DNA from 2 places in the Streptomyces sp. NPDC014991 genome. Region 1 is predicted to be linked to the other one. Evidence: predicted binding sites of a transcription regulator. Region 1 holds the regulator's gene; the other holds the start of a gene.
What was found. Region 1 encodes HrcA, which represses chaperone genes, less so after heat shock. Its sites were predicted from a motif close to TTNGCACTCNGNNNNNCNGAGTGCNAA; they were not measured.

Region 1 (15,472 bases):
GTCCGGGCCTGGCGGCGCAGTCACCGAGCCCGTCGACGTGGAAGACCTGTCTGCCGCCGGCCTTCGCGGTCAGGTCCCCGCGCACGCAGGCGCCGTCGACGGCCCTGGTCACCAGCCCGGTGACGACGATCTTCTGCCCGTGGCCCGTCCGGCCCTGGCAGTCGACGGAGACGACGGTGGTCTCGCCCGGACCGGGTGAGGCGCCGTGCGTGCGTCCGCCGCCGTCACTCCCGGTGCAGGTGAGCCAGGCGACGTCCACGTGCCGCCGTTCCAGCGCGGCGGTCGCGGTCCGATCGGTGGTGTACGCGACGGTCATGGAGCCGAGCCCGTCCGGCCGGCACGCCACCGCGGCACCCGTCGCCAGCACGACGAGCCCCGCCACTGCCATCGCCCGCGATCCCTGCCGCATCCGCCCGCATGCCCCCATACAGGGCAGCGTGCCATCGGCCCGGGCCGCGCGGTAGACCGCATACGGCCACTCACCCGTCCGGAGCAGCGCCCGGATCCGGCAGCCGGGCACGGCGACGTGCACCGGGCGACCAGCACCACCGGTACGGTCGAGCGGCCGTCCGGTGGCAGCATCACGGCCGCCACGCCTGCCGCGCGGAGCACACCACGATCCGGCGGCCGGGACCGAGCCGCCCGCCGCCCAGGCCGTCGCGGTCAGCCGCGCAGCAGCAGCCACTCCTGCAGTTCGACGAGGTTGCCCTCCGGGTCCTTCAGGTAGGCCACGCGCATGCGGTCGGTCAGGGGGGCCGGGCCGTGCAGCAGGGTCGCGCCACGGGCGGTCGTCCGCGCGCAGCAGGCGTCGAGATCGTCCACGCGCAGCACGACCAGGGAGCGGTGGCCGGTGGCGGTATCGCTCAGCTCGGGCAGGACCTCGGCCATCATGGCGCGGTCCTGCAGCGCGATCCCGGCGGAGCCGGCGTGCGGGCTGAACTTCTCGTACGGGCCCCGCTCCGCGCCGGACTGCGGCGTGAGGCCCAGCACGTCGGCGTAGAAGCGGTAGCAGGCGGCGAAGTCGGTGACGAGCAGCCGGATCTGGGCGAGTTCCATGGAGCCTCCCGGGTGGTCAGGACCAGCGGCCGGTGCGGCCCAGCAGGAGGGCCGCGGCCGCGGTGCCGGCTGTGGACGTGCGCAGCACGGTGGGCCCGAGGACGTACGGCCTCGCGCCGGCCTCGGCGAACAGGGCCAGCTCCTCGGGGGAGACACCGCCCTCGGGGCCGACGACCAGCACGATCTCGCCGCCGGCGGGGAGCGCGGCGGTGGCGAGGCGTTCCTCGCCGCTCTCGTGGAGGACGGCGGCGAGGTCGGCGCGGGCGAGCAGCTCGGCCACCTGCCTCGTCGTCGCCGTGTCCCCGACCTCGGGGAAGCGGACCCGGCGGGACTGCTTGCCGGCCTCCCGGGCGGTGGCCCGCCACTTGCCGAGGGCCTTCAGACCGCGCTCGCCCTTCCACTGGGTGATGCAACGGGACGCCTGCCAGGGCACGATGGCGTCGACACCGACCTCGGTCATCGTCTCCACGGCCAGTTCACCCCGGTCACCCTTGGGCAGGGCCTGTACGACGGTGATCCGCGGGCGGGCCGGGGGCTCCTCGTGCACGGACTCCAGGTCCGTGACCACCAGGCGGTCCTTGCCCTCGGTGGCCTTCACGACGCCCTCCGCCCAGCGACCCCGCCCGTCGGTGAGGACCACGTCCTCGCCCGCCCGCAGCCGCTTCACGGACACCGCGTGCCGCCCCTCGGGGCCGTCGAGCACGAACTCCGGGCCGATCCGGTCGAGTCGGTCCACGATGAAGACGGGAGCGGTCATCGCGCCTCACCTCCGTGCCGCGGCAGGTCCGACAACGCCGTTCTGGACTCCGCGAGTTCGGCCGCCAGCACCTCCACCAGCTCCCGGGCCGGCAGCGCCCGGGCCAGCCGGTGCCCCTGGCCCGCCCACAGCGCCATGCCCTGCGCGTCCCCGGCCTTGGCGGCGGCCTTGCGCAGCGGGGCCGTCATGTGGTGGACGTCCGGGTAGGCGGCGGGCGCGTACGGGCCGTGCTCGCGCAGGAAGCGGTTGACCAGGCCGCGGGCCGGGCGGCCGGAGAAGGCGCGGGTCAGCTCGGTGCGGGCGAACAGGGGGTTGGTCAGCGCCTGCTTGTGCAGGGCGTGCGCGCCGGACTCGGGGGTGGCGAGGAACGCGGTGCCCAGCTGGGCCGCGCTCGCGCCGGCCGCGAGGACGGCGGCGATCTGACTGCCGCGCATGATGCCGCCGGCGGCGACGACCGGGACGCGGACCGTCTCACGGATCTGCGTGACCAGCGACAGCAGTCCGGTGCCGGAGCCGTCGTTCTCCGGGAGGTCCCGGTGCGTGCCCTGGTGACCGCCGGCCTCCACGCCCTGGGCGATCACCGCGTCCGCACCGGCCCGTTCGACCGCGCGGGCCTCCTCCGCGGTGGTGGCGGTGACCAGCGTGAACGTGCCCGCGCGGCGGAACCGGTCGAGCACCTCGCGGCTCGGCACGCCGAAGTGGAAGGAGACCGCCGGCACGGGGTTGTCGAACAGCACGGCGAGCTTGGCGTCGTAGCCGTCGTCCCGGCCGCTGTCCGGGTCCCCCAGCTCGGTCTCGTACCAGGCGGCCTCACCGGCCAGTTGGTGGGCGTACACCTCGACGGCGCCGGACGAGGGCGCGGCGCCGGCCGGCGCGCTGACGCCGGTGGCGGCGCCGGGGTACTCCGGCTGCGGCATGAACACGTTCACGCCGAAGGGCCTGCCCGTCAGTCCCCGCAGCTGCTTGATCTCCTGGTACATCCCGTCGGCGGTCTTGTACCCGGCGGCCAGGAACCCGAGTCCGCCGGCCTCGGAGACGGCGGCGACGAGCTGCGGGACGGAGACGCCGCCCGCCATGGGGGCCTGCACGATCGGATGGCGAAAAAGATCGGTCAGCGCGGAGGACATGACCGCATGGTGTCACGTCCCCCGTACAAGACCGAATCCGGGCTTCCGCCGGCACACGCCGCCGGCACAAGGGGATCCCGGGGGTCGCCCCCCGGGAATCCCGGCCCCTCCCCGACCGACTTCGACCGCCCCCGGCCGCCCGCCTCAGCGGCCGTCGAACGCGTCCTGCAACCGCCTCAGCGGCCGTTGAACGCGTCCTTCAACCGGGAGAACAGCCCCTGCTGTCCCGGCTGGAACTGGCCCTGGGGGCGTTCCTCGCCGCGCAGCTTGGCCAGTTCGCGCAGGAGGCGTTCCTGCTCCGGGTCGAGCTTGGTCGGGGTCATGACCTCGACGTGGACGATCAGGTCACCCCGGCCGCCGCCGCGCAGGTGCGTGACGCCCCGGTCGTGCAGCGGGATCGACTGGCCGGACTGGGTGCCGGGCCGGATGTCGACCTCCTCCATGCCGTCCAGGGTCTCCAGCGGCACCTTCGTGCCGAGGGCCGCCGCCGTCATCGGGACGGTGACCGTGCAGTGCAGGTCGTCACCGCGCCGCTGGAACATCGCGTGCGGCAGCTCGTGGATCTCGACGTACAGGTCACCGGCCGGGCCGCCGCCGGGGCCGACCTCGCCCTCACCGGCGAGCTGGATCCTCGTGCCGTTGTCGACGCCGGCCGGGATCTTCACGGTGAGCGTACGGCGCGAGCGGACGCGGCCGTCGCCGGCGCACTCCGGGCACGGGGTCGGCACGACCGTGCCGAAACCCTGGCACTGGGGGCAGGGCCGGGAGGTCATGACCTGGCCCAGGAAGGACCGGGTGACCTGCGACACCTCGCCACGACCGCGGCACATGTCACACGTCTGCGCGGACGTGCCCGGGGCCGCGCCCTCGCCGTTGCAGGTGTTGCAGACGACGGCGGTGTCGACCTGGATGTCCTTGGTCGTCCCGAAGGCCGCCTCGTCCAGCTCGATCTCGATCCGGATCATCGCGTCCTGGCCGCGCCGGGTGCGCGAGCGCGGCCCGCGCTGCGACGCCGTACCGAAGAACGCGTCCATGATGTCGGAGAAGTTGCCGAAGCCGCCGGCGCCGAAGCCGCCCGCGCCCGCCCCGCCCGACTGGGAGAGCGGGTCGCCGCCGAGGTCGTAGACCTGCTTCTTCTGCGGGTCCGACAGCACCTCGTAGGCGGCGTTGATCTCCTTGAACCGCTCCTGGGTCTTCGGATCGGGGTTGACGTCCGGGTGCAGCTCGCGAGCGAGCCGACGGAACGCCTTCTTGATCTCATCCTGCGACGCGTCGCGGCGCACGCCGAGAACGGCGTAGTAGTCCGTGGCCACTTACGACTCCGCCAGGATCTGTCCGACGTACCGTGCCACTGCGCGTACCGCTCCCATCGTTCCCGGGTAGTCCATGCGGGTCGGTCCGACCACGCCGAGCTTGGCGACTGCCTCGCCGCCCGAACCGTAGCCCACCGACACGACGGAGGTGGAGTTGAGTCCTTCGTGGGCGTTCTCGTGGCCGATGCGCACGGTCACGCCGGGGTCCTTCGCCTCGCCCAGGAGCTTGAGGAGCACGACCTGCTCCTCCAGTGCCTCCAGGACGGGCCGGATCGTGAGGGGGAAGTCGTGCCCGAAGCGGGTGAGATTGGCGGTACCGCCGATCATCAACCGCTCCTCGTTCTCCTCGACGAGTGTCTCCAGAAGGGTGGAGAGCACCATGGAGACCGTACCGCGGTCCTCGTGTTCGAAGGCGTCCGGCAGGTCCTCGACCAGTTTCGGCACGTCCGCGAACCGGCGGCCCGTGACCCGGCTGTTCAGCCGCGCCCGCAGATCCGCCAGCGACGCCTCGCCGAACGGCGCCGGGCAGTCGACCATCCGCTGCTCGACCCGGCCGGTGTCCGTGATCAGCACCAGCATCACACGCGCGGGAGCCAGCGAGAGCAGCTCCACGTGCCGGACCGTGGACCGGGTCAGCGACGGGTACTGCACGACGGCGACCTGCCGGGTCAGCTGCGCCAGCAGCCGGACCGTGCGCGCCACGACGTCGTCGAGGTCGACGGCGCCCCCCAGGAAGTTCTGGATGGCCCGCCGCTCGGGCCCGGTCATCGGCTTGACGCCGGCGAGCTTGTCCACGAACAGCCGGTAGCCCTTGTCGGTGGGGATACGCCCCGCGCTGGTGTGCGGCTGGGCGATGTACCCCTCGTCCTCCAGGGCCGCCATGTCGTTGCGGACGGTCGCCGGGGAGACACCGAGGTTGTGCCGTTCGGTGAGCGCCTTGGAGCCCACCGGCTCCTCGGTGCCGACATAGTCCTGAACGATGGCGCGCAGCACCTGAAGCCTGCGTTCACTCAGCATCCGCGCGCACCTCCAGCACGTCGTCCCCTGGTCCGTTCGTCCGTTCGGGCCGGCCGCCTGGCACTCCGCCCGTGCGAGTGCCAGCCTTCCCCGGCCCAGTGTACGGCCGCCGGGTACGCACCGGGCAAGGCCGGGCCCGCCGTACCGGCTCGTAGCGCTAGCGTCGCCGGTATGACGGTGACTTGGGAAGACCTGGGCTGGGAACGGTTGGCCGCCGGGGTGGGGCGGTGCCGGCTGCCCGGCTGGGACTGCACCGCGGGCCTGGTACTGGGCGCGGGCACCGCGCTGGTGGTGGACGCGGGATCGAGCCTGGCGGAGGGGGCCCGGCTGCGGTCCCGGGCCGAGTCGCTGGCCGGCGGCCGTGTGACCCATCTCGCGCTCACGCATCCCCATTTCGACCACGTCCTCGGGGCGCCCGCGTTCGCCGGCGCCGAGACGTACGCGGCCGTGGGCGTGGACGCGGTCCTGGTCCACCAGCGCGAGGAGCTGCGCCTGGACGCGCTCCGGAACGGCCTGCCGCCCGCCGACGCCGCCGAGGCGGTGGACGCGCTGGTCCCGCCCGGCCACGCGGTCTGCGGCGAGTGGACGCTCGACCTGGGCGGCGGCCGGCAGGCGCTGCTGGCCGACGTGGGCCCCGGCCACACCGCGCACGACCTCGCCGTGCTCGTCCCCGGCGATCCGGAGGTGGTGTTCTGCGGCGACCTGGTGGAGGAGTCCGGCGAACCGCAGGCGGGGCCGGACGCGGTCCCCTCGCGCTGGCCGGCCGCGCTGGACCGGCTGCTGGCGCTCGGCGGCGAGGGCGCGCGGTACGTACCGGGGCACGGAGCGGTGGTGGACGCCGCCTTCGTGCGGCGTCAACGGGACGCGCTGGCCGCCCGTTTCGGCGTGCGCTGAGCCGCTCCGCCGGCCGGTTCCCGGCGTGTCGTGAGCGTCTCCGTACGGCTTCTCCTATCGTCATCCGAATGCGCCAGTACTCCGCCGATCTGACCCCGTCGTGGAAGAAGCCGAAGCCCGTGCCGGAGGTGGCGGCCGAGCCGGGCCTGGTGGTGGAGGAGCCCGGCAGCGGGTTCTGCGGGGCGGTGATCCGCTGCGAGGCCGGCACGGTGACCCTGGAGGACCGTTTCGGCAAGCACCGGGTGTTCCCGCTCCAGCCGCGCGGCTTCCTGCTGGAGGGCCGCGCGGTCACCCTCGTACGGCCGTCCTCGGGTCCCGTACGCCCCACGCGCACGGCGTCCGGCTCGGTCGCCGTACCGGACTCACGCGCGCGCGTGGCCCGCGCCGGCCGCATCTACGTCGAGGGCCGGCACGACGCCGAACTGGTCGAGAAGGTGTGGGGCGACGACCTGCGCGTCGAGGGCGTGGTGGTGGAGTACCTGGGGGGCGTGGACGACCTGCCGGCGATCGTCGCGGAGTTCGCGCCGGGCCCGGACGCCCGGCTGGGCGTGCTCGTGGACCACCTGGTGCCCGGCACGAAGGAGTGGCGCATCGCACAGTCGGTGACCAGCGAGCACGCGCTCGTCGTCGGTCACCCGTACATCGACGTCTGGGAGGCGGTGAAGCCGTCCGCCCTGGGTATCCCGGCCTGGCCGGCGGTACCGCGCGGCCAGGACTGGAAGACGGGAGTGTGCCGGGCGCTGGGCTGGCCGGAGAACACGGGCGCGGTCTGGCAGGGGATCCTGGCGCGGGTGCGGTCGTACAAGGACCTGGAGCCTGAGCTGCTGGGACGGGTCGAGGAGCTGATCGACTTCGTGACCGCGCCCGAGTGAGTCCGACCGCGCCCGCTTGCCGGGGTCAGTCGACCAGGTCCCGCACCACCGCGTCCGCCAGCAGCCGCCCGCGCAGGGTCAGCGCGGCGCGCCCCTCCTCGTACGGTCCCGTCCGGAGCAGTCCGTCGGCCAGGGCCCGGCGTGCCGCGGCGAGTCCCTCCTCGCGGAGCAGATCCAGCGGCACGCCCTCGCGCAGCCGCAGCTCCAGCAGGACGCGCTCGACCCGGCGGTCCTCTTCGGACAGCAGCTCCCGGCCCGCGCCGGGCGAGCGTCCCGACGCCAGCGCCGCCGCGTACGCGCCCGGGTGCTTCACGTTCCACCAGCGCACCCCGCCCACGTGGCTGTGCGCGCCCGGTCCGGCGCCCCACCAGTCGGCGCCCCGCCAGTACAGCTCGTTGTGCAGGCAGCGGGCCGCCGGGGAGGTGGCCCAGTTGGAGACCTCGTACCAGTCGAAACCCGCCGCGCTCAGCATCTCCTCGGCGATCAGATAGCGGTCGGCGTGGACGTCGTCGTCCGTCATCGGGATCTCGCCCCGGCGGACGCGGCCGGCCAGCCGGGTGCCCTCCTCGACGATGAGCGCGTACGCGCTGACATGGTCGGGGCCGGCGCCCAGGGCCGCCTCCAGGGAGGCCCGCCAGTCGTCGTCCGACTCCCCCGGGGTGCCGTAGATCAGGTCCAGGTTGACGTGCTCGAAGCCCGCCGCCCTTGCCTCCGCCACGCACGCCTCGGGCCGGCCGGGGGTGTGGGTGCGGTCGAGGATCCTCAGCACGTGCTGCCTGGCGCTCTGCATGCCGAAGGAGATCCGGTTGAAGCCGCCCTCCCGGAGGGCGTCGAGATATGCCGGACCGACCGACTCCGGGTTCGCCTCCGTCGTGACCTCCGCGTCCGGCGCGAGACCGAACTCGTCACGGACCGCAGCCAGCATCCGCACCAGGTCGTCGGCGGCCAGCAGGGTCGGCGTACCGCCGCCGACGAAGACCGTGCGGACCTCGCGCGGATCGTCGCCCAGCGCCTTCCGGGCCAGCCGGACCTCGTCGGTCAGCGTCTCGGCGTAGTTGTCCCGGGAGGCGAGCACCCCGCCCGTGCCGCGCAGCTCGGTCGCGGTGTAGGTGTTGAAGTCGCAGTAACCGCAGCGGGTCGCGCAGTACGGCACGTGGAGGTAGAAACCGAGCGGGCGGTCGCCGGCCCCGGCGAGCGCGTGCGCGGGCAGCGCACCGTCGGCGGGGACGGGCTCGCCGTCGGGGAGTGCGGAAGGCATGCCACCCATTGTCCCGCACGCGGGCGGACACTCCGGCTGGAGCGTACGGGGCGGTCGGGCCGCTCGGGGCGGACCAGGGCGGGCGCTCCACCCGGGGCGTGCGGGGGCGGTCACGCCGCCGGGGCGTGCGGGGGCGGTCAGGCCACCCGGAGCGTCCGGGGGCGCAGTCAGGCGGGCCTGAAGCGTGCGGGGGCGGTCATGCGGGCCTGAAGCGTGCGGAGGCGGTGACGCGAGCCCGGGACGGACGAGGACCAGCGCTCCCCCAGGCGTACGAGGACGGACAGGCCACCCGGAGCGTCCGGGGGCGGTGACGCGAGCCCGGAGCGGACGAGGGCGCGCACGCCGCCCGGAGCGGACGGCGGCCGGGCACGCCGCCCGGGTGCCGGTGACGGGTCGTCGTCGGGCGGGCCGCCGCCGGGGCCGTGGGCCGGGCGGCGGACCTGCCCCTCCCGCGGCGCCCTACTGCTCCCGCGTCCCCGCGTACATCTCGTCGATGAGGTGCCGGTACTCCCGCTCCACCACCGGCCGCTTCAGCTTCAGGCTCGGTGTGATCTCGCCGTGCTCCACGTCGAGGTCGCGCGGCAGCAGCCGGAACTTCTTGATGGTCTGCCAGCGCTGGAGCCCGGTGTTGAGCTGCCGGACGTACCCGTCGACCATCTCCACCGTCTGCGGCGCGGCGACGATCTCCGCGTACGGCCTGCCCTCCAGGCCGTTGTCCTTCGCCCAGTCCTGGAGCGCGAGTTCGTCCAGGGCGATGAGGGCGGTGCAGTAGTTCCGGTCGGCGCCGTGCACCAGGATGTTGGAGACGTACGGGCACACCGCCTTGAACTGGCCCTCGACCTCGGCCGGCGCGACGTACTTGCCGCCGGAGGTCTTGATGAGGTCCTTCTTGCGGTCGGTGATGCGCAGATAGCCGTCGGGCGAGAGTTCACCGATGTCGCCGGTGTGGAACCAGCCGTCGGACTCCAGCACCTCGGCGGTCTTCCCGGGCTGCTGGTGGTAGCCCTCCATGACGCCGGGGCCGCGCAGCAGGATCTCACCGTCGTCGGCGATGCGCACCTCGGTCCCGGGCAGCGGCTTGCCGACCGTGCCGGTGCGGTAGGCCTCGCCGGGGTTGACGAAGGAGGCCGCGGAGGTCTCGGTGAGGCCGTAGCCCTCCAGGATGTGGATGCCGGCACCGGCGAAGAAGAAACCGATCTCCGGGGACAGCGCGGAGGCGCCGGAGACACAGGCGCGCAGCCGGCCGCCGAAGGCCTCGCGGAGCTTGCCGTAGACGAGGGTGTCGGCGACCTTGTGCCGGGCGGCGAGACCGAAGGGCACGGAGGCGGTGCCGGTGCGCCGGAAGTTGTCCTGGCTGGCCTTGGCGTACTCGCGGGCGACCTCGGCCGCCCACTGGAAGATCCTGTACTTGGCCGCGCCGCCCTCGCGGGCCTTGGCCGCGACGCCGTTGTAGACCTTCTCGAAGATGCGCGGCACCGCCGCCATGTACGTCGGCCGCACCACCGGAAGGTTCTCGATGATCTTGTCGACGCGGCCGTCGACGGCGGTGACGTGCCCGACCTCGATCTGCCCGGACGTGAGCACCTTGCCGAAGACGTGCGCCAGGGGCAGCCACAGGTACTGCACGTCCTCGACGGTGACCAGGCCGGTCGCCGCGATCGCCCGCGCCATGTACGCCCAGTTGTCGTGCGGCAGGCGCACGCCCTTGGGGCGGCCGGTGGTGCCGGAGGTGTAGATGAGGGTGGCGAGCTGGTCCCTGGTGATCGCGCCGACCCGCTCCTTGATCAGCTGCGGGTGCTTCTCCAGGTAGGCGTTGCCGCGCTGCTCCAGCTCGGCGAGGGTGGTGACCCAGTCGTTCGTCTCGACGCCGGCCGGGTCGACGACCACCACCTTGGTGAGAGCGGGCAGCTCGGCGCGCTTCTCCACGGCCTTGGCGAGCTGGGCCGCGTCCTCGGCGATCAGTACCCGGCTCTCGGAGTCGGACAGGATGAACGCGGACTCGTCGGCGTTGGTCTGCGGGTAGACCGTGGTGGTGGCGCCGCCGGCGCACATGATTGCCAGGTCGGCGAGGATCCACTCGACGCGGGTGGAGGAGGCGAGCGCCACCCGCTGCTCGGGCTGGATGCCCAGGTCGATGAGACCTGCCGCGATCGCGTGCACCCGGTCGGCCGCCTGGGCCCAGGTCAGCGACTTCCAGTCGTCGGGGCCCTGTCCGGAGGCCGGCGGTACGGGGTAGCGGTAGGCCTCCGCGTCCGGTGTGGCCGCGACGCGCTCCAGGAAGAGGGCCGCCACGGACGGCGGACGGGTCTCGATCAGGGTCTGTGTGTCGCTCACGACATCCTCCGGGGGCCCGCGACGGTGCGGCGTACTCGGTGCGGCTGGGTTAACTCACGGTGGGGGTTCGGGCTGCTTGTTTAACTCGCGAGTAACTATCGAGCAGGGATCAGAGTAAGGGGCGACCGGCCGCTGCGTAAGGGGCATCGGCCTGTCACTTTCCCCATATCGTGACGCTCCGCACGCGCAGGGGCCCGCCGTGCTTTCGCACGGCGGGCCCCCAAGTGCCCGGTTTACGGACGTAACCCGCTGTTACCTCTGGTTACTTCTTGCCCTTGACCGACCCCGCGCTGTCATCGCTGGACAGGACGGCGATGAAGGCTTCCTGCGGAACCTCCACGGAACCCACCATCTTCATCCGCTTCTTGCCTTCCTTCTGCTTCTCCAGCAGCTTCCGCTTCCGCGAGATGTCACCGCCGTAGCACTTGGCGAGGACGTCCTTGCGGATGGCGCGGATGGTCTCGCGGGCGATCACCCGGGAACCGATGGCGGCCTGTACCGGCACCTCGAAGTTCTGCCGCGGGATCAGTTCCTTGAGCTTGGCGACGAGCCGCACGCCGTACGCGTACGCCTGGTCCTTGTGGGTGATCGCCGAGAAGGCGTCCACCTTGTCGCCGTGCAGCAGGATGTCGACCTTGACCAGCGAGCTGCTCTGCTCACCCGTGGGCTCGTAGTCCAGCGAGGCGTAACCGCGCGTCTTGGACTTCAGCTGGTCGAAGAAGTCGAAGACGATCTCCGCGAGCGGGAGGGTGTAGCGGATCTCGACGCGGTCCTCGGAGAGGTAGTCCATACCGAGCAGGGTGCCGCGCCGGGTCTGGCACAGCTCCATGATCGCGCCGATGAACTCCGTGGGCGCGAGGATCGTGGCCCGCACGACCGGCTCGAAGACCTCGTCGATCTTCCCCTCGGGGAACTCGCTGGGGTTGGTGACCGTGATCTCGCTGCCGTCCTCGAGGATCACGCGGTAGACCACGTTCGGGGCGGTGGCGATCAGGTCGAGGCCGAACTCGCGCTCCAGCCGCTCCCGGATCACGTCGAGGTGGAGCAGGCCGAGGAAGCCGACACGGAAACCGAAGCCGAGGGCGGCGGAGGTCTCCGGCTCGTAGACCAGGGCCGCGTCGTTGAGCTGGAGCTTGTCCAGCGCCTCACGCAGCTCGGGGTAGTCCGAGCCGTCGAGCGGGTACAGACCCGAGAAGACCATCGGCTTCGGGTCCTTGTAGCCGCCGAGCGCCTCGGTGGCGCCCTTGTGCTGGCTCGTGACGGTGTCGCCGACCTTGGACTGGCGGACGTCCTTCACGCCGGTGATCAGATAGCCCACCTCGCCGACGCCGAGGCCGTCCGCCGGCAGCATCTCGGGCGAGTTGGTGCCGATCTCCAGCAGCTCGTGGGTGGCGCCCGTCGACATCATCCTGATGCGCTCGCGCCGGTTGAGCTGGCCGTCGATGACACGGACGTACGTCACGACACCGCGGTAGGAGTCGTAGACCGAGTCGAAGATCATCGCGCGGGCGGGCGCGTCGGCCACCCCGACCGGCGCCGGGATCTCCTTGACGACCTTGTTCAGCAGCACGTCCACGCCGAAGCCGGTCTTCGCGGAGACCTTCAGCACGTCGTCCGGGTCGCAGCCGACCAGGTTCGCCAGCTCCTCGGCGAACTTCTCCGGCTGCGCGGCCGGCAGGTCGATCTTGTTCAGCACCGGGATGATCGTGAGGTCGTTCTCCATCGCCAGGTAGAGGTTGGCGAGGGTCTGCGCCTCGATGCCCTGGGCGGCGTCGACAAGGAGGACGGTCCCCTCGCAGGCGGCCAGCGACCGCGAGACCTCGTAGGTGAAGTCGACGTGCCCCGGGGTGTCGATCATGTTGAGGATGTGCGTCGTGCCCTGGTCGGGGCCCTCGGTCGGGGCCCAGGGCAGACGCACCGCCTGGGACTTGATCGTGATGCCGCGCTCGCGCTCGATGTCCATCCGGTCGAGGTACTGAGCACGCATCTGCCGCTGCTCGACCACACCGGTCAGCTGGAGCATCCGGTCGGCGAGCGTGGACTTGCCGTGGTCGATGTGCGCGATGATGCAGAAGTTGCGGATCTGAGCCGGGTCGGTACGGCTCGGCTCGGGCACATGGTTAGGGGTCGCGGGCACGCAGGGTCCTGTCTCTTGAGGCGCCTTATGCCTCGGGTCGGATCGATACGTAGTCTCCATGGTCCCACGGCGAGGGACCGGGGGCCGTTTTGGGCCGCCCGGAGGGCCACTGGTACTGTGGATGGCTGCGCCTCATGCCCTCTCAGCGCGAGGCGCTACAGACAATTTTGGATCACCGGAGCGGGACCCTTGCGGGCCCGCTCCTGAACCTGAAAAGGCTCCTTCGTGGCGAACATCAAGTCCCAGATCAAGCGGATCAAGACCAACGAGAAGGCCCGGCTGCGCAACAAGGCCGTCAAGTCCTCCCTGAAGACCGCGATCCGCAAGGCTCGCGAGGCCGCTGCCGCGGGTGACGTCGAGAAGGCCACCGAGCTCCAGCGCGCTGCCGCGCGTGCGCTCGACAAGGCCGTCTCGAAGGGCGTCATCCACAAGAACCAGGCCGCCAACAAGAAGTCGGCGCTCGCCGGCAAGGTCACGTCCCTCAAGGGCTGAACCCCCTTCTTGATCTGACCGCCGGAAGGACCCAGAGCGGGCCCTCTCTCTCCGCTCCCGTCCGGCATCCCGAGCCTGTACGCGGCCTGCGTTCGCCACGCGGGTACGGGCTCAACAGCTTGGTCCGAGGCCCCGGCTCCCACCCTTCCCCAGGGCGGACGCCGGGGCCTTCGGCATACACCGGCTCCCGGACACTCCTGACCCGGCCGCCGGCTCCGGACCCGGTTCCGGGCCGGCCCGGTCAGCGTCTCCTCAGCCCCGGCCCCGGGAGCGTGCCGCCCGGGCGATCGTCACGACCGCCTTCTCCAAGGCGTACTCCGGATCGTCACCGCCGCCCTTCACCCCCGCGTCGGCCTCGGCGACCGCGCGCATCGCCAGGGCGACACCGTCGGGCGTCCATCCCCGCATCTGCTGCCGGACCCGGTCGATCTTCCACGGCGGCATCCCCAGCTCGCGCGCCAGATCGGCCGGCCGTCCCCCGCGCGCGGAGGACAGCTTCCCGATCGCCCGCACGCCCTGCGCCAGCGCGCTGGTGATCAGCACGGGGGCCACCCCCGTCGCCAGCGACCACCTCAGCGCCTCCAGCGCCTCCGCCGTGCGCCCCTCCACGGCCCGGTCGGCGACCGTGAAGCTGGATGCCTCGGCCCGTCCGGTGTAGTACCGCCCGACGACCGCCTCGTCGATCGTGCCCTCCACGTCGGCCACCAGTTGCGACACCGCCGAGGCCAACTCCCTCAGGTCGCTCCCGATGGCGTCGCACAGCGCCTGGCAGGCCTCCGGGGTGGCCGACCGCCCGGTCGAGCGGAACTCCCCCCGCACGAAGGCCAGTCGGTCCGCCGGCTTGGTCATCTTCGGGCAGGCCACCTCCCGTGCGCCCGCCTTGCGCGCGGCGTCCAGCAGCCCCTTGCCCTTGGCCCCGCCGGCGTGCAGCAGCACGAGGGTGATCTCCTCGGCGGGCGAACCGAGATACGCCTTCACGTCCTTGACCGTGTCGGCGGACAGGTCCTGCGCATCGCGTACGACCACGACCTTGCGCTCGGCGAAGAGCGACGGGCTGGTCAGCTCGGCGAGGGTGCCGGGCTGTAGCTGGTCCGGGGTCAGGTCACGTACGTCCGTGTCGGCGTCGGCGGCCCGGGCTGCGGCCACCACCTCCCGCACGGCACGGTCGAGCAGGAGATCCTCCTGGCCCACGGCAAGGGTCACCGGGGCGAGAGGGGCGTCATTCGCAGTTTTCCTTGCCATCGCCTCAAGCATCCCACGCGGCACTGACACCGAACCGGCCCGAACACCCTGACCGGCCCCGGACCCGGCCCCGAGCCGGCCTCAGGGCTCTGGCCGTCCCCGGCGGAGGTTCGCTTCGCGACGGCGACGGCGACGGCGAGGATCACGGGCCACGGGTTACGGGCCACAGCCACAGCCACAGCCACAGCCACCCACGGTGCCCACCGTGCTCGCCGTGTCCACCACCCCGGCCGTGTCCCCGTGTCCCAATGTCCGCCGTCCGCCACGGCGCCGCGCATCCGGAGACCGCCGCGAGGCTCACGGCTCCTCGCGCCAGCCCTCCCACTCCCCCGCGAACGCGTCCAGCTCGGCGGGGTCGAGCCGCTCGTTCCCGTCCCGCAGGACCACCAGCCACTGGGCGTCCTCGGCGTCGTCCTCACCGGCCAGCGCGTCCCGGACGAGCCGGGGCTCCTCGTCGACGCCGAACCGCTCCCTGAGCGCCTCGGCCGCCTCCTCGGCGGCGTCACGGTCGGGCAGCACCAGCACGTGTCTCACATCGCTCACGGCCCCATTCTCCGGCACGGGTCCACACGCCGAAGCGGCAGGTCAGCCCTCAGCCCAGCCCCTGCCAGCGCCCTCCCGCCACCCGTACCTCCCCGTCCGCCCCTCCGGTTCCGCCGACCGCGAGCGCGCCGTCAGTCAGAGACAGGACCCCTCCTTCTCGGCGCTGTCGGCCCTGATGCACGACGTCCCAGCGGCGTACCGGCCGCCACGGTCGAAGACCTGGATCACCGAGGTCTCGTCGATCTGCCACCACGCGGCGAACGCCCCGGCGATGTACTGGGACTGCTTCTCCAGGGCGAGGACCTTGTCCGGGGCATCGGCGGCCTCGTAGTCGATCGTCGGGTGGTCGGACGCCACCTCGATGGCCGGGTACGCCTTCCGCTCGTACCCCCGCCACCTCGTCAAGTGCCTGACGGCCGTCTTCTGCGCG
Region 2 (15,472 bases), on a different contig from region 1:
GCCTCGCTGTTGGTCCTGGGTTCCTCGCTGACGGTGATGTCCGGGCTCCGGTTCGTCCGCCAGGCGGCCGAGGCCGGCAAACCGGTGCTGATCGTCAACCGGGACCCGACCCGCGGCGACCGGCACGCCCTGACCCGGGTCGCGCTGCCCCTGGGAACGGCCCTCACCACCGTGGCCGGCCGACTGGGCCTGCCCGTCGACGACCAGGCAGCGGCCTGAACCACCGTGATCGGGGCCGAGCCGCCATGGCCGAGTCCGGTGGCGGGGCCCCGGGTGCCCCGGACCGGTATTGTTTCGGATTGTGTAGCGAATGTTTCGGGAATCCGTGGTGAGCTCGGACCTTCGTCGCGACGGGCCCTGGGGTTACGATCGCGGGCATGAAGCCTTCGAAGCCCGCAGAGACGCAGACGGCGACCCTCGCCGAGATCGCCCGTGAGGCCGGGGTGTCCGCTCCGACTGTTTCGAAGGTCCTCAACGGCCGGGCCGACGTCGCCCCCACCACCCGCGCCCGTGTCGAGGAACTGCTGCGCGCCTACGGCTACCGGCGCCGGCGCGCCGAGGCCTCCCGGTCGCCGCTGATCGACCTCGTCTTCCACGAACTGGAGAGCGCCTGGGCGATGGAGGTCATCCGGGGCGTGGAGAACGTGGCCCGGGACACCGGCCTGAGCGTCGTCCTGTCCGAGTCGGCCGGGCGGCTCACCCCGGGCCGGACCTGGGCCGACCAGGTCGCCGCCCGCCGCCCGCACGGCGTGGTGCTGGTGCTGTCCGGGCTCGACGAGTCGCAGCGGGCGCTGCTGACCAGCCGGTCCATCCCGTTCGTGGTGATGGACCCGGCCGGCGACCCGGGCCCGGACGTGCCCTCGATCGGCGCCACCAACTGGCAGGGCGGGCTGGCCGCCACCCGGCACCTGGTGGAACTCGGCCACACCCGGATCGGTGCGATCAGCGGGCCGTCCCGGATGATGTGCAGCCGGGCCCGGGTCGACGGCTACCGGGCGGCCCTGGAGACGGCCGGTGTGTCCGTGGACCCCTCGCTCGTCGTGACCGGCGACTTCCACCACGACGCCGGCTACCGCCTGGGCCTGGAACTGCTGCGCCGCCCGGACCGGCCGACCGCCGTCTTCGCGGGCAACGACCTCCAGGCGCTCGGCCTGTACGAGGCCGCCCGCGAACTCGGCCTGCGCGTCCCGGAGGACCTGAGCGTGGTCGGCTTCGACGACCTGCCGGTGGCCCGCTGGGTGGGCCCGCCGCTGACGACCGTGCGGCAGCCGCTGACCGAGATGGCCGAGGCCGCGGCCCGGCTGGTGCTGGAGCTGGGGCGCGCCGAGGGGGAGCGGGCGGCGACCCGGGTGGAGCTGGCGACGAGTCTGGTGGTGCGGTCGAGCACGGCGCCGCCCGCTGCGGTCTGAGGGCCCGGATGTATTGACGGGTGCCGAGCACCACCCCACACTGCTCCGAGTCAATCGGTTGTTCGACCGAAACTTTCGGAGGCCCCCGCCATGAGATCTCTCAGGACCGGCTTACCTCTCGCATCCCTCACTTCCCTCGCATCCTTGCTGACCGGCGCGGCGCTGCTGCTCACGGCGCCCGCGGCGCACGCCGCCGACACCCCGCTGCGCGATCTCGCGGCGGCGAAGGGCAAGGTCGTCGGCACCGCCGTCACCGGCTCCCGGCTCACCGGGGCCTACGGCGACATCACCGGAAGCCAGTTCGGTTCGCTCACCCCCGGCAACGCCATGAAGTGGGAGACCGTCGAGCCCAGCCAGGGCAGCTTCAACTGGACCGAGGCCGACCAGATCGTGGCCTTCGCCCAGGCCCACGACCAGCAGGTGCGCGGCCACACCCTGGTCTGGCACAGCCAGAACCCGGGCTGGCTCAGCAACGGCAGCTGGACCTCCGCCCAGCTCGGCAGCCTGCTCCAGAACCACATCAGCACCGAGGTCGGCCGCTACAAGGGCAGGATCGCGGCCTGGGACGTCGTCAACGAACCCTTCAACGAGGACGGCACCTACCGCTCTGACCTCTGGTACAACGGCCTCGGCCCGGGCTACATCGCGAACGCCCTGACCTGGGCGCACGCGGCGGACCCGGACGCCAAGCTGTACATCAACGACTACAACGTCGAGGGCGTCAACGCGAAGTCCACCGCCCTGTACGACCTGGTCAGGTCCCTCAAGGAGCAGGGCGTTCCGATCGGCGGCGTCGGCCTCCAGGCCCATCTGATCCTCGGCCAGGTGCCGTCGACGCTCCAGCAGAACATCCAGCGCTTCGCCGACCTCGGCGTCGACGTGGCGATCACCGAGCTGGACGTCCGCATGCAGCTGCCGGCCGACAGCGCGAAACTTGCCCGACAGGCGGCCGACTTCAAGTCCGTCGTGGCCGCGTGCGCGGCCGTGACCCGCTGCGTCAACGTCACCGTCTGGGGCTTCACCGACGCCGACTCATGGGTGCCGGGCACCTTCCCCGGCTACGGGGCGGCGACCCCGTACGACGAGAGCTACCAGCCCAAACCGGCGTACCACGGCATAGCGGAGGCGCTCGGCGGCTCCACCACCACCCCGCCGCCGGGCCCCGGCGCCTGCACCGCCACGTACACCGTCACCAGCCAGTGGAACAACGGCTTCACCGGCCAGGTGAGAATCTCCTGCTCCGGCGCCTCGCTGTCCTCGTGGAAGGTGAGCTGGAGCTACGGCGCGGGCCAGCGGATCACCCAGGCCTGGAACGCGGCCTGCACCCAGTCGGGGACGGCCGTGTCATGCGCCAACGTGTCCTACAACGGCGCCGTCCCGGACGGCGGTTCGGTGACCTTCGGGTTCAACGCCTCCTGGACCGGCAGTAATCCGGTCCCGACGGTGACACTGGGATGAGACTCCTTCGAGGGAACCGACGCGGCCTCCGCTGACATCCCGCTGACACCCCGGACGCACGTTCCTGTCGGGACGCGACACGAGGCGCGGGGCGCCACGACGGCCCGGCGGGCGGCGGTCGGTAGCGGGCCGCCGGCCTCGCCCCGGCGGGCGGCGTGGTGCCGGGCCGGCCCGCCGCCGGGCGTGCGGGGAGGGGGCGCCGGCGTCCGTGCCGCAGCCGCTTGCCGGTGCCTGCAGGGGCCGGGCCGGCGTGACACACGTGCCCCCGGCCGCAGCCGTGCGTGTCGTCACAGCGCCGGCGGCGAGCGCACTCCGGGCCTCCGCGCACTGGACCGCACAACCTTCCGGGTGGCCCGCGGGTCTCCCGCGGTGACCAAGTCGCCGTACACCAGGGGGTTTTCCGTTGTTCCGCCTGCGTTCGCACGCCCGTTGGGCGCTGCCGCTGTCCCTGGGCCTGACCGCCCTCACCCTCACCGTCCCGGCCGCGTCCGCCACCTCCTTCGAGGCCGCACCGGTCCGTGACGACTTCAACGGCGACGGATACGCCGACCTGGCCGTCGGGGCCCCGAACGCCACCGTCGGCGGTCAGGCCGGGGCGGGCTACGTCACCGTGATGTACGGCGGCCCGCACGGCCTGTCGACCGGTCACCGCACGATCCTCAGCCGGGCCACCGCGGGAGTCCCCGGCGACCCCGTCAAGGGGCAGCGCTTCGGACTGCAGATCTCCGAGGGCGACCTGGACGGCGACGGCTACACGGACCTCGTCGTCGGCAGCAGTTCGCTGCGGGACGGCGGGGCCGTCGTCTGGGGCGGGCCGCGCGGGCTGTCCGGCGGCAGGCGGATCCCGGCCACCGGCACCCAGACCGGTGACTTCGACGGCGACGGGCACCTCGACCTGGCCGTGTTCAGCGCCGGTTCCGGCGGTGGCGACGACCCGGCCGGCACCACCGCCACGATCTGGAAGGGCCCGCTCAAGCGCACCGGCAACCCGGCCGCGCGGATCCCGCTCGACCCCGACCACCTCAGGTACATCGACATCCGCGACGGCGACACCGGCGACATCAACGGCGACGGCCGTACCGACCTGGTGCTGACCGCCTACTGCGGCGACGGCAACAAGTGCAGCACCCTCTACCTCAGCGGCCCCGCCGGCCTCACCCGTGTCACCGACCACCACCCGGGCGGCGACGGCGCGGCCGCGATCGGCGACCTCGACGACGACGGGTACGACGACCTCGTCACCGGGTTCCAGGACGACAACGCGGTCTGGGTGATGTACGGCAGCGCCGCCGGGCTGGGCGGCCGGGACACGTGGAAGCAGTTCACGCAGGACACGCCCGGTGTCCCCGGCAGCCGGGAGGGGACCGACAAGTTCGGCCAGTCGGTCGCGGTCGGTGACATCACCGGCGACGGTGTCGACGACCTCGCGGTCGGCGCGCCCGACGAGAACGGCGAGGGAGTGGTGGACGTGCTGCGCGGCAGCCGCTCCGGGCCGACCGGCGCCGGCGCCCAGGCCTTCGGCCAGAACACCAAGGGCGTCCCGGGCACCGCCGAGCAGTACGACTCCTTCGGGTACGTGGTCCGGCTGCTCGACATCAACGGCAACGGTCACGCCGACCTGGCCGCGGCCGCCCCCGGCGAGGACGGCGGCAACGGTGCGGTGTGGGTGCTGCGCGGACGCCCCTCGGGCCTGACCACGGACGCGGCCCTGGTCTTCGGCGGCAAGGCGGTGAAGGCGCCGTACACGAAGGCGGCGTTCGGCTTCGAGCTGAGGTAGGGCGGGCCGCGGGGGCGGCAGACGTGCGCATCGACGAGTCCCCGGCCCCGCCGCCGGGCCCGGCGAGGACCCGATGCGGCCCCGGCCCGTCCGCCGTCGGCGGCTACGCGCTGATGGGGTGCGAGGACCGGGCCGAGGCGCTGGAGCGGACCCGGCGGTCCCTGAGGATGCACGGCCCGGAGTGGCAGTTCGCCTGCGGGCTGCGGGAGACCGCCGAGGGCCGAGCCCGTGCGGCCGCCCGCCCCGCCGCCCGGTGGCCCCCTGGCCGGTGGTCGAGCTGAACCGGGGCGGTGGCCGTGTCGACGGCCGACGGACCCCGGCAGCAGGGCCTGAAGCCGGTGGCCCCGCCGGTCGTCGTGCCCCCGGCGCGACCGCCGCCCGCCGGCCGGCGTCCGTGCGGGCCTGCCCGCCCGGCCCGCCCGGCCGGGCCGCACCGCCGAGGTCCGAGAGGCGTTCGCCGTGCGGCCGGTCCGACCCGCCACGAAAGGGAACGGGCTCTGTTCTCAGCCGGTCCGGGGCGCGCCGGCAACTTCCCGGGCCGGGGCCCCGACCAGCATCGTCGGCGCCCCCGCCACCCGGGTGAGGAACACGGTGGCCGCGTTCGGCCCCTGCGGTTTCACCTTCCGGCGCAGTTCCTCCGGCTCGACCGCCGAGCCGCGCTTCTTCACGGTCAGCGTGCCGACCGCGCGCTCGCGCAGCAGCGCCTTCAGCTTCTTGACGTTGAACGGGAGCCGGTCGGTGATCTCGTAGGCGGACGCGTACGGCGTGGGCCGCAGCTCGTCCGCGGTGACATAGGCGATGGTCGGGTCCACGAGGCCGCCGCCGATCTCCTCGGCCACCTCCGCGACCAGGTGGGCGCGGATCACGGCACCGTCCGGCTCGTACAGGTACCGCCCCACCGGCCGCACCAGGGGATCGGGCAGGCCCCGGCCGGCCAGCGTGCGCGGGCCCGGCAGCAGCGTGGCCCGCACGGCACCCGGCGTCCCCGTCCCGAACCACAGCACCGCCTCCTTCACGTCGCCGCCGTCGGAGACCCACTCGGCCTCGGCGGCGCCGGGCACCGCCTCGTGCGGAATGCCCGGGGCGATCTTCAGCGCGGCGAGCGGCGCCCCGGCGGCGGTCCGGACCGCCCAGGACAGCGGCGGCGAGTACGCCTCCGGGTCGAAGATCCGGCCGCGTCCGCCCCGCCGGGCCGGGTCCACGAACACCGCGTCGTACCCGGTGACGTCGACCTCCGTGACGTCCGCCTCCCGCACCTCGATCAGCCCGGCGAGGCCCAGCGCCTCGGCGTTCGCGCGGGCGGCCGCCGCGGTCAGCGGGTCCCGGTCCACGGCCAGCACGCGGATCCCGGCCCGCGCGAGCGCGATCGCGTCGCCGCCGATCCCGCAGCACAGGTCGGCCACGGACGTGACGCCGAGGTCCCGGAACCGCTGCGCCCGGTAGGCGGCCACAGGGGTCCGCGTCGACTGCTCGACCCCGTTCGGCGTGAAGAACATCCGCCCGGCGTCCTCGTGACCGAACTTGGCCGCCGCCCGCTGCCGCAGCCGGGCCTGGCCGAGCGCGGCCGACACCAGCTCGGCGGGGTGGTCGCGGCGCAGCCGGGTGGCGACGGCGAGTTCGTCCGCCGGGGCGGTGTCGCGGACCTCGTCGAGGAGGGCGCGGCCTTCGGGGGTGAGGAGCAGAGCGAGGTCGTTCACCGGGTCATTGTGGGCCAGTCGGTGGATGGTGCGCGTCCGGTGGCGGTGTCGGCCCGGGGCGGGGGCCGGGGCCTGGGAGGATCCGACACCATGCGAGTAGTAGTACAAAATGACAAAAGTCAGGCATCGGGCGTGCCGGTGGCCGTCCGCTGCGGAGCTCTCGCGCTGGCCGCCGCCGCCCTCCTCACCGGCTGCGCCGGCGGCACCGAACCGGCCGCCGGACAGGGCGGCCCCGCCCGCGCCCCGGACCCGCGCACCCGCCAGGCCGCCGAACACGCACGCCAGGCCGCCGAACACGCCCGGCTGGCCGCCGCCGCCCACCGCTGGGGCCTGGACCGCACCCCGCTCACCCCCCCGGCCCCGCCCGCGAGGAAGCCCGAGATCACCGCCCGGGACGGCTTCGAGGTGGACGGGCAGGAGGAGGAGCGGCTCCCACCGGTCTTCACGACCATCCCCACCCGGCAGAAGGTCGTCTTCCTCACCATCGACGACGGCGCGGAGAAGGACCCCGCGTTCCTGCGCATGATGAGCGAGCTGAAGATCCCGTACACGGCCTTCCTCAGCGACTACCTCGTCAAGGAGGACTACGGCTACTTCCGCAGGATGCAGGCAGAGGGCGTCACCCTCAACAACCACACCCTGACCCACCCCTACCTGCCCGGACTGTCCTACGAGGAGCAGAGGCACGAGATCTGCGGCATGCAGGACATCATGAAGAAGCAGTTCGGCAAGGCGCCCACCGTCTTCCGCCCGCCGTACGGCAACTACAACGGTGACACCCTGCGCGCCGCCAGGTCCTGCGGGATCAAATACGCGCCCATCTGGGACGAAGAGGTCTTCGTGGACCACTGGGAGTACCGCGAGTGGGACCGCAGCCTGCACCCCGGCGACATCGTCCTCACCCATTTCCGCGGCCGCGACGACTGGAACGGCACGATGGTGGACGACATGCGCAGCTTCCTGGACAAGGTCACGCGCGAGGGCTACGCCGTGGCCCGCCTGGAGGACTACCTGTGAGGCCGCGGGGCCCGGCCGCGGTCCTCGCCGCGGCCCTGCTCCTGACGGGCTGCGCCCCGTCCGTCGACCCCATCGAGCGGCTCGGCAAGAAGGCCGCCGAAGGCGTGCGCCCGCACGGCCCGGCCCCCGACCGCGGCTACCGCCACTGGGGGCTGACCGAACCGCTCGCGCGTGCCCCGCTGCACCCCGCCCGGCCGCTCTCCGTGCGCCCGGGGGCACACACCCTGCCCCCGGTGGCCGACCACGTCCCCACCCGCGACCGGGTCGTCTTCCTCACCTACGACGACGGCGCCGAACGGGACCCCCGTTTCGTCGACATGGTCCGCGAACTGCGGCTCCCGGTCAGCATGTTCCTCACCGACAGCGTCGCCGGCCCCGGCTACGGACACTTCGCCCGCCTGCGCGCACTCGGCGCCGGCATCGAGAACCACACCCTCGACCACCGGGCGCCGGCCGGCACGCCGTACGCCTCCCAGCGCGCCGAGATCTGCGGCCAGCAGCACCGGCTCCGCGCCCGCCTCGGCGTCCGCCCGCGCCTCTTCCGCCCGCCGTACGGCTCGTACGACACCACCACCCTGCGCGCGGCGGCGGACTGCGGCATCACGGCGGTCGCCCTGTGGCGCGCCGCCCTGACCCCGGCCGGCCTCGTCTACAGCCACGGCCCGCACCGGCTGCGCCCCGGCGACATCGTCCTCGTGGGCCCGGACGAGTCGACGGGCCCGTCCCTGCGCGAACGCACGGCGCGGGTGCTGCGCAAGGTGCAGGAACGCGGGCTGACCGTCGGACGCCTCGAGGACTATCTGTAGGAGCGGCACCGGCCGCCGGTACGTCGGCGGGGCGCTCCGCCACCCCCCGAATCGGGACGACGCGCCGCGCGCATTGGCACTCCGCTTGACCGAGTGCTAATCGCGGTCATAGTCTCGGCCCTGGCACTCGGCAGTCGAGAGTGCCAACACAGCGACGGGCAGATCCGGCACCCGCGACGACGGATCGACCTGGTCGCCACCTCAGACAGTCAACCCCGTGAGATCTCCGAAGGGGGAGGTCGGATCGTGACGACCACCAGTTCCAAGGTTGCCATCAAGCCGCTCGAGGACCGCATCGTGGTCCAGCCGCTGGACGCCGAGCAGACCACGGCCTCTGGCCTGGTCATCCCGGACACCGCGAAGGAGAAGCCCCAGGAGGGCGCCGTCCTCGCCGTGGGCCCGGGCCGGTTCGAGAACGGCGAGCGTCTGCCGCTCGACGTCAAGGTCGGTGACGTCGTCCTCTACAGCAAGTACGGCGGCACCGAGGTGAAGTACAACGGCGACGAGTACCTCGTCCTCTCGGCTCGCGACGTCCTCGCGATCATCGAGAAGTAGTCACCTCAAGCACTTCGCTGCTCTGAGCTGCGCCCCTGGCCCCCGCGAATCGACAAGAAGCCGGGCGCCCGGGGCGCAGTCTCTTTTCACCCACTGATTTCGGAGAGGGCTCCCGCTGTCATGGCGAAGATCCTGAAGTTCGACGAGGACGCCCGTCGCGCCCTTGAGCGCGGCGTCAACAAGCTTGCCGACACGGTGAAGGTGACGATCGGCCCCCGCGGCCGCAACGTCGTCATCGACAAGAAGTTCGGCGCCCCCACCATCACCAACGACGGTGTCACGATCGCCCGCGAGGTCGAGCTCGAGGACCCGTACGAGAACCTCGGCGCCCAGCTGGTGAAGGAGGTGGCGACCAAGACCAACGACATCGCTGGTGACGGCACCACCACCGCCACCGTGCTCGCCCAGGCGCTGGTGCGCGAGGGCCTGAAGAACGTCGCCGCCGGTGCCTCCCCGGGCGCCCTGAAGAAGGGCATCGACGCCGCGGTCAAGGCCGTCTCCGACGAGCTGCTGGCCACGGCGCGCCCCATCGACGAGAAGTCCGACATCGCCGCCGTGGCCGGGCTGTCCGCCCAGGACCAGCAGGTCGGCGAGCTGATCGCCGAGGCGATGGACAAGGTCGGCAAGGACGGTGTCATCACCGTCGAGGAGTCCAACACCTTCGGTCTGGAGCTGGACTTCACCGAGGGCATGGCCTTCGACAAGGGCTACCTGTCCCCGTACTTCGTGACGGACCAGGAGCGCATGGAGGCCGTCCTGGAGGACCCGTACGTCCTCATCCACCAGGGCAAGATCGCCGCCATCGCGGACCTGCTTCCGCTGCTGGAGAAGGTCATCCAGGCCGGTGCCTCCAAGCCGCTGCTGATCATCGCCGAGGACGTCGAGGGCGAGGCCCTGTCGACCCTGGTCGTCAACAAGATCCGCGGCACCTTCAACGCCGTCGCGGTGAAGGCCCCCGGCTTCGGTGACCGCCGCAAGGCCATGCTCCAGGACATCGCCACCCTCACCGGCGGCACCGTCATCTCCGAGGAGGTCGGCCTCAAGCTCGACCAGGTCGGCATCGACGTGCTGGGCTCGGCCCGCCGCATCACCGTCACCAAGGACGACACCACGATCGTCGACGGCGCCGGCAAGACCGAGGACGTCCACGGCCGCGTCGCGCAGATCAAGGCGGAGATCGAGAACACCGACTCCGACTGGGACCGCGAGAAGCTCCAGGAGCGCCTCGCGAAGCTGGCCGGCGGCGTGTGCGTGATCAAGGTCGGCGCCGCCACCGAGGTGGAGCTGAAGGAGAAGAAGCACCGCCTGGAGGACGCCATCTCCGCGACCCGCGCCGCGGTCGAGGAGGGCATCGTCTCCGGTGGCGGTTCCGCCCTGGTGCACGCCTCCAAGGTCCTGGCCGGCAACCTGGACAAGACCGGCGACGAGGCCACCGGTGTCGCCGTGGTCCGCAAGGCCGTGGTCGAGCCGCTGCGCTGGATCGGCGAGAACGCCGGCCAGGAGGGCTACGTCATCGTCTCCAAGGTCGCGGACCTGGAGCCCGGACAGGGCTACAACGCCGCCACCGGCGAGTACGGCGACCTGATCAAGGCCGGCGTCATCGACCCGGTCAAGGTCACCCGCTCCGCCCTGGAGAACGCCGCCTCCATCGCTTCCCTGCTGCTCACGACCGAGACCCTGGTCGTCGAGAAGAAGGAAGAGGAGCCGGAGGCCGCGGGCCACGGCCACGGTCACGCTCACTGAGCGAGCACGCGCCCGAGTGAAGGCCCGGTCCCGGCCAGGGACCGGGCCTTCGCCCTGTCCGCCGTGCGCCTCGCCGTCCCCCTTCCCCGGTCCGCCCGGCCCGGTGGCGTCCCCCCGTCCTCCCACTGGGCACCGGGACGGCGGCGTCATCCCTGCGCTACTGCGGCCCGTATTTGCGCCCGGTCTTCGAGCTGATCCCGCCCAGCAGCGCGCGCGGCGTCACCTTCACCAGGCCCATCAGCGCCTTGTACCGGGGGTCCGGTACGGAGACCGTCCTCCCGCGCGCCAGGTCGGCAAGGGCCGCCGTGACCAGCTTGTCGGCGTCCAGCCACATCCAGCCCGGGATGTTGTCCGTGCCCATGCCGGCCCGCTGGTGGAACTCGGTGCGCACGAAGCCCGGGCACAGCGCCATCAGCCGGACCCCGCTGCCGGCCAGGTCCTTCGCCGCGCCCTGGGTGAACTGCACGACCCACGCCTTGGACGCGCCGTACGTACCGCGCGGGACGAAGGCGGCCACGGAGGCGACGTTCACCACCCCGCCCCGGCCCCGCTCCCGCATCGCCCCGGCCGCCGCCGACGTCAGCCGGAGCACCGCCTCGCAGTGCACCTTGAGCATCTTCAGCTCGTCCGGCATGGGCACGTCCAGATAGCGGCCCTTGTTGCCGAAGCCGGCGTTGTTCACCAGCAGGTCGACCGGGTTCTTCCGGTCGCCGAGCCGGTCGGCGACCGCCTCGATGCCCTTGTCCTCGGACAGGTCGGCGGTCAGCACCTCCACCTCGATGCCGTGCCGGTCGTGCAGTTCGGTCGCCTGCTCGCGCAGCCGCCCGGTGTCCCGGGCCACCAGGACGAGGTCGTGCCCGTCAGCCGCGAGCCGCCGCGCGAACGCGGCACCGATTCCCGCGGTCGATCCCGTAATCAGAGCCGTTGTCATGGCCCAAGCGTAGTGACCCGGGCCGACGGGGTCCGATGCGGTGACGGCCCCTCAATCGGTTCGCGCCGCCAGGTACGCGCGGGCCGCCGCCAGCGTCTGCGGGTGCAGGGCGTCGCCCGCGACGAGCAGCCCCGGCAGCAGGTCCCGGTCGGTGGTGACCGCGCGGAACTGCAACGCCGCCGTCACCCCGTGGTCCGGCCGGTGCACGATCTCCACGGCGTCGCCCGCCTGGATCTCGCCCGGCTCGATCACCCGGAGGTAGGCACCCGATGCGCCCTTCCGTGTGAACCTCCTGACCCAGCCGCGCTCGCCCAGATGGCCCTGGAACGTACGGCAGGGAACACGGCCCGAGGTCACCTCCAGCACCACCGTGGGACCGATCCGCCAGCGCTCGCCGATCAGCGCCCCGGAGACGTCCAGGCCCTCCGTCGTCAGGTTCTCGCCGAAGCAGCCGTCGGCCAGCGGCCGGCCGAGTTCGCGCTCCCACGCGTCGAGGTCCTCACGGGCGAACGCGTACACCGCCTGGTCGTTCCCGCCGTGGTAGCGCCGTTCGCACACCGCGTCCCCGGCGAGTCCGCTCCCGCCGATCCCCTTGGGCCCGGGCGCCGCCACCCGCACCGGCCCGTCGGCCGGCCGCTTGTCGATACCGGTCAGCCCGTCCGGCTGACCCGTGTAGGGCACGCGCCGGGGGCGGCCCAGATTCACCGAGAGAACCTTCATTCCTCGCACGGTACGGGACCTGGCCCTCAAAGTGCCGAAGCGTGATCGGACGTCCCGCCCAAGGCCGTCTTATACTCCGGGAGTGATCGAGGCCCGTCATCTCCGCGTTCTGCGCGCCGTCGCCACCACCGGCTCCTTCTCCGCGGCGGGGCGCCAGCTGGGCTGCACCCAGCCGGCCGTCAGCCAGCAGATGAAGGCTCTGGAGGCTTCCGTCGGCACCCCGCTGCTGGTCCGCGCCGGCCGCGAGATGCGCCTCACCCAGGCGGGCGAGGCCCTCGTCCGGCACGCCTCCGGCATCCTCGCCGGGCTCACCGCGGCGGAGGAGGAGGTCGCCGCCATCGCCGGTCTGCGCGCCGGCCGGGTCCGGCTGGTCTCCTTCCCCAGCGGAAGCTCCACGCTGGTCCCGACCGCCCTGGCCGCCCTGCGCGCCGCCCATCCCGGCACCCGCGTCTCCCTGGAGGAGGCCGAACCCCCGAGGTCCGTGGAACTGTTGCGCGAGGGGGACTGCGACCTGGCCCTGGCCTTCCGTTACGAGGGCGCGCCGGTCGCCGAGGACTGGGACGATCTCGTCGTACGGCCCCTGCTGACTGACCGTCTGGTCGCCCTGGTGCCCGAACGGCACCGGCTGGCGCGCGCGGACGCCGTCGCCATCGGCGAGCTGGCCGCCGAGCCCTGGATCGCGGGCTGCCCGCGCTGCCGCGGCCAGCTGGTCGCGGTGTGCGAGAAGGCGGGTTTCACTCCGCGCATCGACTTCGCCACCGACGACTATCCGGCGGTGGTCGGCCTGGTCGGCGCGGATCTGGGGGTCGCCGTACTGCCGCAGCTGGCGGTGGAGTCGGTACGGCCGAGGGGTGCGCGGACGGTCCGGCTGGAACCGGCGGTACGGCGGGAGATCGTCGCCCTCACCCTGCCCGACCTGGCACGGGTGCCGGCCGTGGCGGCGACGCTGGAACAGCTGGCCCGCGCGGCGCGGACCGCAGGACGCGGCTAGCGCGGCGCGGACAGCCGGCCGGGGCCGGCGGGGCGCAGGCGGGCGGGCGCGTCCAGGCTTCCTCGCCCGTGTGCAGCAGCTGCCCGGCGGGTCACGGCCGCGCGCGCGTGCCCGCTGAGGAGTGGGTCGTGGATTCTTGCAGAAACGTTCCTTCAATGCTCAGGGGCGGTGTCACCGCTGGTGGTCGACGCCGACACCAGGCGGTGGCGGGCCCGCCCCATCAACTCTTCGCGCTCGTCCTCGGTCAGGCCGCCCCAGACGCCGTACGGCTCGCGCACCGCCAGTGCGTGCGCGGCGCACTGCGCACGGACCGGGCATCTCATGCAGACCTCCTTGGCCGAGTTCTCGCGAGCACTCCTAGCCGCCCCGCGCTCGCCCTCGGGGTGGAAGAAGAGCGAGCTGTCCACGCCGCGACAGGCAGCCAGCAGCTGCCAGTCCCACAGGTCCGCGTTCGGTCCGGGAAGGCGGGAGAAATCTGCCATTACGTGACCCCTTGTAGCCGTTCTGGGCGGAAACGGTGCCAACGACCGTACTTCTCCGATCTAAGGAGATGAAAATATGACTCATTGCGAATCTAGCCCCGGACACCACGAAACGGGAAGAAAAGCGGCTGAATGGGTCATACGTTGTGATGAAAAGTTGAGGGTCCGGCGGGCATGTCTGCACCGTGTCGACGCCCTCACATAGAGTGCCGAAGACGGCACGCGGCCCCGTAACTCTTTCGAGTGACCGTCGTTGAGAGTGCGGAGGCGGTTGAAGAAACAAGCGCTCGGGCAGGCGTCCGAGACGGTCGACCGCACAGGTGACGATTCCGTACCAGCCTGGAGGCTCAAGGTGACGCGCATCAGCTGCGGAGGGCGGTCATGACATCCGTCCTCGTCTGCGACGACTCCCCGCTTGCCCGAGAGGCGCTCCGCCGCGCGGTCGCGACCGTGCCCGGTGTCGAGCGCGTGACGACGGCGGCCAACGGCGAGGAAGTCCTCCGCCGCTGGGGCGCCGACCGCTCCGATCTCATCCTCATGGATGTGCGCATGCCCGGCCTGGGCGGCGTAGAGACCGTGCGCCGGCTGCTGTCCGCCGACCCGGGCGCGCGCATCATCATGCTCACGGTCGCCGAGGACCTCGACGGCGTGGCCCTGGCGGTCGCCGCGGGCGCGCGGGGCTACCTGCACAAGGACGCGTCCCGCGCGGAACTGCGGGCCACGGTCACCCAGGCCCTCGCCGACCCCACCTGGCGCCTGGCCCCGCGCCGACTGCGCTCGGCCGAGATGGGCGCCGCGCCCACGCTCACCGCGCGCGAGATCCAGGTGCTGGAGGGCATGAGCCACGGCCGCTCCAACGCCGAGATCGGCCGCGAGCTGTTCCTCTCCGAGGACACCGTGAAAACCCACGCCCGGCGCCTGTTCAAGAAGCTCGGTGCCTCCGACCGGGCCCACGCGGTGGCCCTCGGCTTCCGCTGGGGACTGGTCCGGTAGCGGCTGGGCGCCTCCGCGGGGCGTCTCCTGCCGGGCCCCGCCCGGCAGCGCCCCGCCTACCGTTCTCCCTCCCGATCTCCCTCGCCACCGGCCGGCCGACCCGACGGCGGACGGACCGCCCGGGGGAAGCGGAACGGGTGCCGCGCGAGTGCCGGGTCGGTGCCGTCAGGTCGCCGGAAGCGCGGTGGGGCACCGGAGGCCGCCCCCGGTCGCCGGGTGTCGCCTCGGGTCGCCGGGTGTCGCCTCGGGTCGCCGTGAGTTCCTTCGCGATGCCGCGGGGATGTGGATGTCGTGCGGCATCGGTGGACCCGGCGCACGCAGTCGTCCCCGGTTTCCGGAGGCCCGGTCCGCGCGGCCGCTCCGGGCTTCCGGCCCGCGCGGTCCGTACGGCGGAACCGCATCCCGGGCCGACCGGGGGCCGCTTCCCGGCCCCGCCCCGGGTCGGCACCCGGTGTGCGTGCCCGTATGGTTTCCGGGGGTAACGGCGCCCCGTGCGATCGCATCCGGCGTCCGCCCGAGTGACGGTGTCCGTGCTCGTACGGGATGCGCCGGCGGCAACCGCCTGCGGCGCGCGCTCCGGGGTCACACGCTCCGGGCGTACGCGCCCCGGAACACCAGCCCGCCCCATCTCCCGACAGGCGAGGTGCGAGGCGGCCCGCCGGACGCGCGCTGCTCGTTTCGGCGCGGATGCCGCATCCTTGAGGTGTGGAGTCTCTCGGGGACGAGTCGGTCGAGCGGAAGGGGAGGGCGCAGGGAATGAGTGCCGGCGCACCTGCTCATAACGCTTCGGTGCACAACCACGGACACGATGCGACGGACCGGACGGCCGCAAGGCACCATGGACCGATGCGCGACGACGAGGCGGGCACGGCCCACGGGCCGATCGGCGCGCT

Region 2: the regulator HrcA is predicted to act here: its motif matches at 8,238-8,264, upstream of groES (co-chaperone GroES).

Annotation. Positions count from the first base shown of each region.
Region 1 is NZ_JBIBVY010000001.1:629,430-644,901, forward strand. Features, by position in the region: gene ACF1BE_RS02835 (hypothetical protein) at 1-388, opposite strand, end outside; gene ACF1BE_RS02840 (VOC family protein) at 664-1,056, opposite strand; gene ACF1BE_RS02845 (16S rRNA (uracil(1498)-N(3))-methyltransferase) at 1,073-1,813, opposite strand; gene ACF1BE_RS02850 (nitronate monooxygenase) at 1,810-2,940, opposite strand; gene dnaJ (molecular chaperone DnaJ) at 3,117-4,253, opposite strand; gene hrcA (heat-inducible transcriptional repressor HrcA) at 4,254-5,270, opposite strand; gene ACF1BE_RS02865 (MBL fold metallo-hydrolase) at 5,442-6,164, shown strand; gene ACF1BE_RS02870 (DUF3097 domain-containing protein) at 6,233-7,036, shown strand; gene hemW (radical SAM family heme chaperone HemW) at 7,062-8,294, opposite strand; gene ACF1BE_RS02880 (AMP-dependent synthetase/ligase) at 8,754-10,628, opposite strand; gene lepA (translation elongation factor 4) at 10,891-12,765, opposite strand; gene rpsT (30S ribosomal protein S20) at 12,991-13,257, shown strand; gene holA (DNA polymerase III subunit delta) at 13,510-14,499, opposite strand; gene ACF1BE_RS02900 (hypothetical protein) at 14,797-15,042, opposite strand; gene ACF1BE_RS02905 (hypothetical protein) at 15,178-15,472, opposite strand, start outside.
Region 2 is NZ_JBIBVY010000016.1:161,434-176,905, reverse strand. Features, by position in the region: gene ACF1BE_RS24380 (NAD-dependent protein deacetylase) at 1-219, shown strand, start outside; gene ACF1BE_RS24375 (LacI family DNA-binding transcriptional regulator) at 378-1,409, shown strand; gene ACF1BE_RS24370 (endo-1,4-beta-xylanase) at 1,500-2,867, shown strand; gene ACF1BE_RS24365 (FG-GAP-like repeat-containing protein) at 3,271-4,644, shown strand; gene ACF1BE_RS24360 (hypothetical protein) at 4,668-4,925, shown strand; gene ACF1BE_RS24355 (methyltransferase domain-containing protein) at 5,148-6,341, opposite strand; gene ACF1BE_RS24350 (polysaccharide deacetylase family protein) at 6,432-7,358, shown strand; gene ACF1BE_RS24345 (polysaccharide deacetylase family protein) at 7,355-8,164, shown strand; gene groES (co-chaperone GroES) at 8,411-8,719, shown strand; gene groL (chaperonin GroEL) at 8,840-10,462, shown strand; gene ACF1BE_RS24330 (SDR family NAD(P)-dependent oxidoreductase) at 10,620-11,393, opposite strand; gene ACF1BE_RS24325 (MOSC domain-containing protein) at 11,445-12,113, opposite strand; gene ACF1BE_RS24320 (LysR family transcriptional regulator) at 12,196-13,104, shown strand; gene ACF1BE_RS24315 (WhiB family transcriptional regulator) at 13,257-13,586, opposite strand; gene ACF1BE_RS24310 (response regulator transcription factor) at 13,968-14,579, shown strand; gene ACF1BE_RS24305 (sigma-70 family RNA polymerase sigma factor) at 15,426-15,472, shown strand, end outside.